Xanthocytophaga agilis: one gene and its partner. The protein of the gene in region 2 binds, or shares a complex with, the protein of the main gene of each other region. Links are inferred from orthologs where the notes say so. Each region holds a gene or a part of one and is shown on either strand. Other genes may lie near its edges.

Region 1 (5,658 bases), on a different replicon or contig from region 2:
ATTATTGCCAATCGATTTATCCGTAAGGATGAGAAGCTGGTCAGATCTGCTGACAGAATGCGATAAAATCAAAAAATCCAGGTTCTGCCAGAAATGCTAAATCTGGATTTTTGCAATTGCTATTGACTGTATCTAACTGTTTCGTTATTCATGAAGAAAAAACAACTTATTCGTTTTTTTATTGGAATTGGAGCTATCGTGCTTCTTAACTTTTTAGCCAATCAGTTCTTCTTTCGGATTGACTTAACAGAAGATCAGCGCTATACTATTGCACCTGCCACCGAACGTTTACTGGAAAAACTGGAAGAGCCAGTATTTATCACTGTTTATCTGGAAGGAAATGATATTCCCCCAGCATTTAAACGCTTACGTAGTACTGTAAAGGAAAAGCTGGAAGAATTCACAGCGTATGCAGGCAACAATATTCGGTTTCGGTTTGAAGATATTACGCAGGAAACAGATAAGAAAAAACTGAATGAACGTATCTACAACCTGATCAAGAAAGGCATTCAACCTACAAATTTGGTAGATAATGAAGGAGGAAGTACTGTAGAGCGGCTTATTATTCCAGGCGCTTTGGTAAGCTACGAAGGTAAAGAAGCCCCAGTTATGCTCTTAAAGGGCAATCAACGTACCAAAGGATTAAGTTCAGAACAGATTTTAAATCAATCCGTAGAGAATGTAGAATACGAACTTGCTTCTGCCATCCGCCAACTAACCAATAAAGAAAGAAAACGGATTGGTATCATTCAAGGCTATGGCAATCTGCGTCCAATACAAATGGCAGATATGATTACTTCGCTTCAGAAGTTCTATGATGTATTTCTGGTTCCTATGCAAAAACAACCGGAGCTCAAAGGTTTGGATGCCATCATTGTAGCCAAGCCTGATTCAGCCTTTTCAGAAGAAGATAAGTATAAAATTGATCAGTTTATTGTAAATGGAGGAAAAGCACTATTCTTTGTAGATGCCCTTAAATCAGATACTATATTGCGCGGAGAAAGCACACTACTTATTAAAAATGACTTAAATCTGGATGATTTATTTTTCAGATATGGTGTGCGCCTGAATGACAATGTGATTCAGGACCTGACGAGCAGCGGCGCTATACCTATGACTGTTGGCAATATGGGTTCGCAGCCACAGGTTAAGTTGATGCCCTGGCGCTTTTTTCCATTGGTAAATACATTTTCCAAACATCCTATTGTCCGAAACCTGGATGCCGTTTATCTGCATTATGCAGGTACCATTGACACTGTAAAAGCAGTAGGAATACAAAAAACACCTTTGATGTTCACCTCTCCTTACTCAAAGGTAAATGCAGTACCTGCTCAAATCGATTTTAATGAAGCACGACTCAACCCTGATCCCAGACAATATCGTGCAGGGCCACAGTCGGTAGCATATCTCCTTGAAGGCAAGTTTCATTCGTTATATGCCAACCGTATTACCCAAGTCGATCCTCGCTTTAAAACGTTCAAAGAATACGGTAATCCGTCAAAAATCATCATTTGTTCAGATGGAGATCTGCCAGCAAATGAAATAGATCCCAAAACAGGTAAACCCGCGGCATTAGGATATGATCAGTTTATGAATACTACCTTTGCCAACAAAGACTTTATCTTACATGCAGTTGATTATCTTATCGATGAAAACGGAGTTATCGCTGCCAGAGCCAAAGAAGTAGTATTACGACCTTTAGATAAGCTGAAAGTACAGGAAGAAAGACTCCAGTGGCAACTTATTAACCTTGTATTACCTATTGTAGTTATTGTAATATTAGGGTTGATCAGAGCCTACTGGCGTAAAAGAAAATATGCAGTATGAGAAAAGGCTCTTCTGCATCTGTTGTTTTGTTAATAGTTTTACTATCTGGATGCCTTGAGAAAACCAAATCAGATAGTACAACACTTAAAGGAATACTCGCTCCAAAATCTGTGACATGTGAATATCCTATCACTATCTCTAAGTTCTGGCATGAGTTTCAGCAAGCACTGCTAAACCATGATAAATCCCAGATGACAACATTGACACGATTTCCTCTTGAGATGGTAAATAAGCATTATTCACAAGAGAAGTTCTTGTCTGACTTTGATAATTTATTTACAAACGATCTCATTGAGGATGTACTTACAGCAGAATATACAGATCTGGAATGTATTACAGAAAAAGATTTTAAAGAAAATACTTATAATACTATTCCTGTTCCTAATTATACTCCGATATTCAGATTTACGATGGGTTGGGATCTAATTATTAATAAAAAACCTAAGTGGAGAGCCTATAAGGTTCTTTATTTTATAGAAGGCACCCAAGGTTACCAGTTATGTTATTATCAAACTTCAATTGGCGAGATATAAGTTAACAGTAGAATAAGTATCAGTAATTCTCAAAAAGAAGTTTGTAATCATACTAAGACAAAACAAAGTAGTATAAAGCATGAATGAACAATGATATTCTGGATTCCCGGAAATAATGTATTTATCTTTTTAGAATATTTGTCTTACAAATAGACTGTAATTGCAAAAAAAGAAGTAAACTACATCCAAATATTTTCCTATACTGAACATAGAAAATCATTAATAAGGTATTTAGGCGTAGCAGAAAGACTACAGCTTACATTAGCTTCTTTGAAAAATATTTTCATAGGATTTCAAGCGCATTGTTGATTTTCTTACATTTGTCCAATAGATTCAAAAAATATATCCCAATATGAAGTTTATCGTTTCTTCTTCGGCTTTGCTCAAGCAGTTGTCTGCTATTAGTGGGGTTATTGCCAGCAACCCGATTGTACCAATTCTCGAAAACTTTCTCTTTCAAATCAATAATACTCAACTGACTATTACTGCTTCTGATCTGCAAACAACCATGATTGCAGATATGGATATTGATTCGGGAGATGTGGGAAGTATTGCGGTTCCTGCTAAAATATTATTAGATACACTGAAAGGTCTTCCAGAACAACCTATCGTGTTTGAGATAGATGCCAACACATATGGTATTGAAATTCTTTCCGATAATGGACGTTATAAATTGTCAGGTGAAAATGCGGCTGATTTCCCGCGTGTTCCTGTAGTGCAAAAAGCTTATTCGGTAGATTTTCCTTCAGATATACTGGAACGGGCTATTGGCAATACCATTTTTGCTACAAGCACAGATGAGTTACGTCCTGCCATGACTGGAGTCTTTTTTGAGCTGAATGGTGACAGTGTGACGTTTGTAGCTACTGATGGACATCGTCTTATCCGTTATCGTCGTACAGACATCGGCTCTGGAGACGAAAACACACTGATCGTTCCAAGAAAAGCATTGAATCTGTTAAAATCATCTTTGCCAACAGAAAAAACAGTTGTCAGAGCAGAATTTAATCAATCTAATGCATTTTTCACATTTGACAATATTCGCATGATCTGTCGTCTGATTGACGAGAGATTCCCTGACTATATCAATGCAATCCCTAAAAACAATCCTAACCATTTGGGAATAAGCCGTCTTGAATTGCTGGCTTCTCTGCGTCGTATTGCTATCTACGCCAATAGAGCAACAAACCAAGTGCGTCTTCGGATTACACCTAAGGAAGTAAAAATTTCTGCAGAGGATCTGGATTTCTCTAATGAGGCAGTAGAAAAGCTTCCTTGTGAATACAACGGAGAAGAAATGGAAATTGGTTTCAATGCCCGTTTCCTCATAGAGATGTTAAGCAACCTTACAGCTAAAGATGTTGTAATTGAACTATCAGCTCCTAATCGTGCCGGATTGATTCTTCCTAAAGAAAAAGATGATAATGAGGATGTACTGATGCTGGTAATGCCTGTTATGTTAAATAACTATGCATAATCCAAATCTCTAGGCCTTATAAGATAGTAGCGCATCTGATTACTCAGGTGCGCTACTGTTGTTTTTAGGGGATTCAAAAAAGATCATCTTCCCCTGATGAAAATTGACATCTGTCCAGTTAGCTGCTTTTGAGAACTGAATACCCACAACTCCACTGGTCGGAATATCCGTAAACTCATAATCACATAACAGTGTAGCCAACTCTGTTAAACCTGGATTATGGCCAAAAAGAATTACAGAGGAAGCGGTTACAGAAAGTCCCTGGATTACCTGTAACAAAGTTTCTGGCTCTGCATGATACAGCCGATCCATTTTTATTATATTTTCTTTGCCTACCTTTAACTCTGTTGCAACTCGCTTAGCCGTGCTCCAGGCTCGTTTTGCAGAGCTACTGATCCATAGATCTGGTTTCACATTCATATAGAGCAGCAACTGTCCCATAAAGGGTACATCCTGCTTACCTCTTTTGTTAAGAGGTCTGTCAAAATCACTCAGCTGGGCATCTTTCCAGCTTGATTTTCCATGCCTGAAAAGGTAGATTGTTTTCATATGCCAAAGATGATACTTTATCTTGATCTTATTGTGAAATATTATGCTGAAAAGCCCGAAAATGACCTTTCTTTTTGAGTGAAATTATTGCCTGGAATTAAATTAAATTTTTATATTTGGAAAATGTTCCATTATATTTTCTTTTCATTTTCATGCAAACAGGCACAGTAAAATTCTTTAATGCAACCAAAGGATATGGTTTTATTAAAGATGATGATTCCAATCAGGAAATTTTTGTTCATATTACCGGTCTGCTAGACCAAGGCATTAAAGAAAACGACCGTGTATCCTTTGATACAATGGACGGAAGAAAAGGCAAAAACGCAGTCAACGTAAAAAAGATATAAATAGTTTTCGGTTACCGATCTCCGTTCTAATCCCCTACTGAACGCCCAAGGCTATACCTGACTATCAGTAACTCCCGATTTAAACTATAATGCTGTTGTTTTGATTGCTCAAAAAGTATTAAATAAAAAAGCCCTGCGATATGCCGGGCTTTTTTTATAGGGCTCTCCCGTCCTGAAATAAGTTGACCCATCAGAGAACAAATGAATAGCTAGAAAGGTTATTTCTGAAACAACCAATCAAACCACAATAATGATAAATACAATTATTTTTGATTTAGGAGGAGTCCTTATAGACTGGAATCCCCGCTACCTATTTCGAAAAATCTTTACCTCTGCTGATGAAATGGAACATTTCCTTACACATATCTGCACCCCTGACTGGAACGAAGAACAAGATGCAGGTCGCCTGTTGCAAGAAGCAACAGATGAGCTTGTAGAAAAACATCCGGAATATGCAGAACAAATACGTGCATTTTACGGGCGCTGGGAAGAAATGCTGGGTGGCACATTTGATGAGACAGTGCAAACGCTTAAAAAGCTAAAAGAATCTGGCCAGTACAAATTGTATGCGTTGACCAACTGGTCTGCTGAAACATTTCCTATTGCCTTGAGCAGATATGAATTTTTATCCTGGTTTGATGGTATTGTTATGTCTGGAGAAGAAAAAAGTCGTAAACCATTTCCCGAATTTTATACTATCCTTCTTACACGTTATCAGATCGCCCCTAACGATTCATTGTTTATTGACGACAATTTACGCAATGTAAAAGCTGCCAGAGCTTTGGGAATAGCCACTATCCATCTGGAATCACCCAAACAAATTGAAACAGCCCTGCAGGAATATAACGTCCATATATAAACATTCAGGTTCATAGTAAGTACAACAGGTCTGGCAAAGTATTTGTCAGACCTGTTGTACTTACTA
Region 2 (5,584 bases):
AGTTTTTCCGGATTATCCGAATTGCCAGCATTTTGTAGGATACGTACAATTGACAATGCCTCTTTCATCGGAAGTTGAGTGAGGCGTGCATCCAACGTTTCAAAAAAGGTTTCGTATTGATGGGCTTTTGTATGGAGAAATTCCTGTTTCAAACTATCCTGTGATAGTATCTGGGCATATCCTGACAGATAGATGAATATAAATAGAAGGTAGAAATGCTTCATTGATGTGGGTATGGGTATGGTCACTCACCTCAGTAAGATTGTACTATCTTTAGTAACCAGAATGTTGTAATTTGCTTTTTGGTAGAATTTCTGTAGTTAGACTATAGCCTGCTGAAAATCAATGTTTACACTAATACAATATGCGAATATAAAGGTGAACTATATAGATAAAAAGATATATTTTATTACAGAGAACTTCTTAATAGATAATCTGTTTGTGGTTGAGATAGCAGCCTCTTTTTTAACGGCTTCACATAACTTTAGTATAAATTATTACATACAAAAGTCAGAGGTGATTTCTGAAAATGGTATGTATCAGACAACATACCTTTATAGTACCTTTCTATTGTGCCAGAATGAGATTTTACAAAACGGCGAATAAAGCTTCGTTTTATTTTTTATACAATATCTATTAATTTATAAAGTTTTAGCCCAGTGATAGAAAACAGCAGGAGAAATACTAAGAACTTGATAGTAAAGAATAAAGAATGCTGTTAGAACGCGAGGTTTATTCGCTATTTTTGTGAGTAAGTATTTTTTTAATTGACAGAAGAACACTAGTATGCATTAACCTGCTGATATGCGGAAGATTATACATATAGATATGGATGCTTTCTATGCCTCTGTTGAGCAACGGGACTTTCCGCAGTATCGTGGCAGGCCGGTAATTGTAGGTGGTTCACCGGAAGGGAGAGGTGTTGTGGCTACAGCCAGTTATGAGGCACGTCGATATGGAGTACACTCTGCTATGTCTGCTGGAAAAGCTCGTCAGTTATGTCCGCATGCCATCTTTGTATACCCGCGGTTTGATGTTTATAAAGCTATTTCCTTGGAAATACGGGAAATTTTCAGGCGTTATACAGACCTGATTGAGCCTCTCTCACTGGATGAAGCGTATCTGGATGTGACTACTGATAAGTTGCAGATAGGCTCTGCTATGGAAATTGCGGAACAGATTCGAGCATTTATTTTTAGTGAGCTTCATCTTACAGCCTCAGCTGGGGTTTCCGTAAATAAATTTGTGGCTAAGATTGCTTCAGGTATGCAAAAACCCAATGGGATTACTTTTATTGGCCCTTCCAAGATTGAAACTTTTATGGAGAAGCTGCCTGTGGAGAAGTTTTTTGGGGTAGGAGAAGTGACTGCCCGTAAAATGAAGAGTATGCATTTACACACAGGTGCTGATCTGAAAAGGTTATCTGAAGTTGAGTTAATCCGAATCTTTGGTAAGATGGGTTCATTCTACTACAGAATTGTACGTGGCATTGATGAAAGGCCTGTACAGCCGTTTCGTGAACGAAAATCATTGGGTGTAGAAGATACCTTTCCTGAGGATCTGACCCAGCTAGCACAGATGGATGCTGAATTGTATACTATCAGTCAGAAGCTGATAGAACGTCTGCAACGAAGCAATGCCAAAGGAAGAACCCTGACCTTAAAAATTAAATACAACGACTTCTCTCAGATCACCCGGAGCCAGTCTTTTGCTATACCTCTTGTCGATGTCTCAACCATTTATACAATTGCTCTGCAACTCTTGGAAAAGACAGAGCCTGAATCCAAACCTATACGATTGTTAGGAATCTCCATCTCCAACTTCGAAGACGTTTCTTCTGATCCGTTACAAGCCGATAAATCAGGCCAGCTCTGGCTGTTTTCATGATGGTTGCTTAATACGATCAAAAAAAAGGCCTACATTTGTAGGCCTTGGTAAGATCTGAATAATTTATAAGCTAAGCAGTTTCTCTTTCCTGTAGTGAACGCAGTGCATCCTGTAATTCCTGAATCTGGTTTAGATACTCCTGTTCTTTCCGGAACATTTCTTCCTGGGTAGCAGCCAGCTCTTCCATATTCTGACGCATTTCTTCTTCCTGTGACTTCATTTCCTCTGCCTGTTGCTGACTATCGTCCAGTAATTGCCGTGTCCGTTCATTGGTTCTGACAGAAACAATTGTCGATGCCATCTGCTGGGCTAGTTTTTCGATAAATGCAATCTTATAACTTTCCAGTTTCTCAAAAGAGGCAAGCTCGATTACACCCTGTACATTGTCATTTACCTTCATAGGCATGATAAGCAGGCAGGTAGGGTTAGCCATACCCAATCCGGAAGTAATCTTAAGGTAATCCTGAGGAATATCTGTCAGGTATATATAGTCTTTTTCAAGTACTGCCTGTCCTACAAGCCCTTCTCCGATAGCAACCTCTCTGTAAAGGTATTTTTTCCGGTTATAAGCATAGGCTGCCTTAAGCTCCAGATATGGTTTGTCATCATCGCCTGCCAGCAAAAATAAACCACCCTGATTAGCGCCAATGTATTTAACCAGTTCTGAGATGATGGCATTTGTCAGTGTATCCAGATCAGTTTCTTTACGTAACAGTTCACCCATAAAGTTTAGACCTTCATTGGTCCAGTTACGTTGCGTATCTTCTTTTTTCACTTCCTTCATGCGTTTCTGCATTTTCTGTAGTTCGCCTACCAGGTTATTTTGGTTTAACGCCTGATTAGAGTCATTTAATCCTTCCCAGTGTGCTTCCTCTTCTTCTGTAATTTTCTTTATAAACACAGCTGCCTTTTTCAGATTTTCCATAGATTCTTCTATCACATTCCGGCTATGTTCATGACCTGGATGAAACAGATATTGTTGATTGGTCTCCTGAAGTTCTTTGAGTAAGGCTTGCTGATCTTTACTTTGTTTCTTAAGAATATTGATAATCCAGTAGAGAGTGGGTAATCCCATAATAAGGAGTAATACCTGTATCCAGGCATTACGGCTAACAGCTGTATCATAGTCCATTTGCGCTTTTTGTGCAACTGCGTGTTCAAATGTTTCCAGTCGTACGTGCAGGCTATTCCATGCGCCCCATGTACGTGACCCTCTGTCTTCAGCCAATGCACGTTTAAAGTCCTCTGTACTGTCTACTTTTAGCATCTCAATCATACCCTGGCCAAACTGGTGGTAATTTTTCAAAACACCCTTTACTTCTGCCAGAGAAGTTAGAAATGAGTCCAGCTTAACCGTAGATTCAGGCATAAGCGCTTTCTGTTCTGTAATAATTTTGGCCAGTGTATCGGCTACACGTTGTGAAGCACTGACATTATAGCCAATATGGCCTATAAAGCCATCGTCCTTTGTAATGCCAAATCCACGAAGGTTTTTGTCATAGTTTACCAGACCCTGGTTCTGAACTTCCATAGAATGCGATAAAATCGCTTCAGACAGTTTCTGAGCATAAGTCGTAGTAGACATTATATATCGGTTATAAAAGACCGTTACTGCGGATAGTATAATCAGAATCCCAACAAGGGCTGCTGATAGGACAATGCCATTCTGGCGTACAAAGGTTTTTAACGTCATATAAGATACCATCTAAACAATACAATACATAAGTACCTGAATAGTTATCAGTCGCATTCTTTCCAAAACAGAAGAGAATTTCCGAGGCAAAAGCGTAATCATGAGATTGGCTATACAAAAAATATTTATAGCTACTTATCAGATTATTTTCAAGGGTGGTATTCATTTTACAGAATGTACACGCCTGCAGCACAATTACTTTTCTACCTTGTGTTTGTAAGGATACAATACTGCTAATCTGAATCTTTCGGGTGCAAATTAGATATACTTTGAAACTCGTAAAACTATAATAGCCAGCTATTCAGTAGTTATGTAATATTCAGATCTATTCAGTAAATTTTGGGCATAACTGTCTCTTTAAAGTTATAAAAAAGGTATAAAAAGGGTAGAAACAACTGATTTGACAGTAACAAAGAATGTGTGATCTGAGATGGAATATCACAGATAGGTTAAAAATTACATTTCTGAAAAAAATAACAAATGTGTTTTCTGCCTAAATAAGATTATTGATTGGTTTTGACTAAACTCTGATCTGTTTTTCAGATATCTTGCACTTGTATTTATATAAATGTTTTGGTTTGTAATGGGAAGACATCTATACCTTTATAAATTAAATACTATTCAGCTTCAGGAGCAGTTGTCTCTTGAGATTAAACGACTGGATGATTCTGAACAATCGTTTAAAAACTGGCTTTCCAGAGAAAATGATGTATCATATGAAACAATAACTCAAAAGACTGCCCAAACCCCTGACTCACTTACGGGAAGCGAACTGTCTCAACTGACAACATGGCTTTGGAATGTATATGGTGATGCGAACTATGATGAGGTATTACTATTGCTTGCCCAATTGGGTCTTGAAGAAATATGGTGGGAAGGTATTACCTATTATTGCAATGTGATAATTGAGCAGTTGAATGAATATTTTGACCAATTGCCAGAAAGATCATCTCCTCCGGATTATCTTTTTACCTCTAAAGAGTTAGTAAATTTTATAGAGTGGATGATTATTCTTCTAGGATATTTCTTTGTTAACGAAGGAATGGGAGAAGACGAGGAACTGAAAAAGCTTACCAAACAAATAGATGAATTGTTTTTGATTCATTCTGGCCACTATGAACAGGCTCAGAAGATATATAAAGAGCAGTTGCAACAGCGCCAGGAGTTGGGTGAATCCTATACAGGCAAATGGAGTACTGACTATTTTTCTACTGCTTGGAGGGTATTTGATCTGATCACTCTGCGAGCTGTTGTTGCAGAGTCAAACACAAGCCTTTATCTGCTAGATTCTTATTAATAGCAGAATACATTCAGGATAAAGCTTCTTCCAGTGTGGAAACAAACTTTACCAGAGATCCTTTATTGCTTTCGTATATGAAGCTTTGCAAACTATTGCTGGAATACTGAGAAAAATTACCTACGATAGCCAATTGCATACGATAATTTGAGAATTTCTGCAGAACCTCACCTGCCAGCTTGGTTTTCAGATCAAAAAAGTCTGGTGTGATATTCTGTTTATATACAATAATCTTTTCTGCTCCCTGATAAGAACAATTACCAATCAGATCCAGTGCATCCTGTAAACTGGTAATTATCAGGACTTCAGAGATGACTTCTGCAATAGAAGTACCATTGATCTGGTGGATTTTTATATTCATGAGGATAAGTAAAGAACGGTAGATTTCTTATCGCAAAAATGAGAATTTTTTCTTTACTAGTTATTAAATGAGTGGAAGCACTTAATGATTATTTAGCTGGGATCTTGGAGAATAGATCGAAATGATCCTATATTTTTCGATTAGGCTCTCCACGCCAACTAATAAGCAGTAATAACATCACACCACATTTTTCCTTTATACATCTATATTTTGAAAGAGAAATAAAGAGACTATAGCTTGTCTTTAAATGGAGTAGATAAAAGAGTGATAGATTATTTCTTTTTGGCCTTATCATTTTGGATTGTCATTGTACAAATTACTTTTGTATAAATCCTATTTTGTGTCA

What was found.
Region 1: the proteins of dinB (region 2) and dnaN are in contact, whole or in part, in a solved structure (PDB 1OK7), measured with the Escherichia coli proteins. The link is inferred for Xanthocytophaga agilis from one-to-one orthologs.

What each region holds. Positions count from the first base shown.
Region 1 is NZ_JASJOU010000023.1:89,868-95,525, forward strand. Bases 1,856-4,774 are described here. They hold dnaN (DNA polymerase III subunit beta), read left to right. Parts: upstream 1,856-2,712; coding sequence 2,713-3,837; downstream 3,838-4,774. Other genes in these bases: QNI22_RS37850 (hypothetical protein), read left to right, coding at 1,856-2,360; QNI22_RS37860 (SixA phosphatase family protein), read right to left, coding at 3,877-4,386; QNI22_RS37865 (cold-shock protein), read left to right, coding at 4,539-4,733. Also shown: QNI22_RS37840 (DUF4293 domain-containing protein), read left to right, coding at 1-66; gliding motility-associated ABC transporter substrate-binding protein GldG, read left to right, coding at 151-1,827; more of QNI22_RS37850, read left to right, coding at 1,824-1,855; QNI22_RS37870 (HAD family hydrolase), read left to right, coding at 4,984-5,592. UniProt on the Escherichia coli protein: Confers DNA tethering and processivity to DNA polymerases and other proteins. Acts as a clamp, forming a ring around DNA (a reaction catalyzed by the clamp-loading complex) which diffuses in an ATP-independent manner freely and bidirectionally along dsDNA.
Region 2 is NZ_JASJOU010000001.1:1,595,604-1,601,187, reverse strand. Bases 1-2,845 are described here. They hold dinB (DNA polymerase IV), read left to right. Parts: upstream 1-804; coding sequence 805-1,887; downstream 1,888-2,845. Other genes in these bases: QNI22_RS06560 (GAF domain-containing protein), read right to left, coding at 1,958-2,845; QNI22_RS06570 (tetratricopeptide repeat protein), read right to left, coding at 1-224. Also shown: more of QNI22_RS06560, read right to left, coding at 2,846-3,580; QNI22_RS06555 (hypothetical protein), read left to right, coding at 4,164-4,877; QNI22_RS06550 (DUF4180 domain-containing protein), read right to left, coding at 4,891-5,238. UniProt on the Escherichia coli protein: Poorly processive, error-prone DNA polymerase involved in translesion repair and untargeted mutagenesis. Copies undamaged DNA at stalled replication forks, which arise in vivo from mismatched or misaligned primer ends.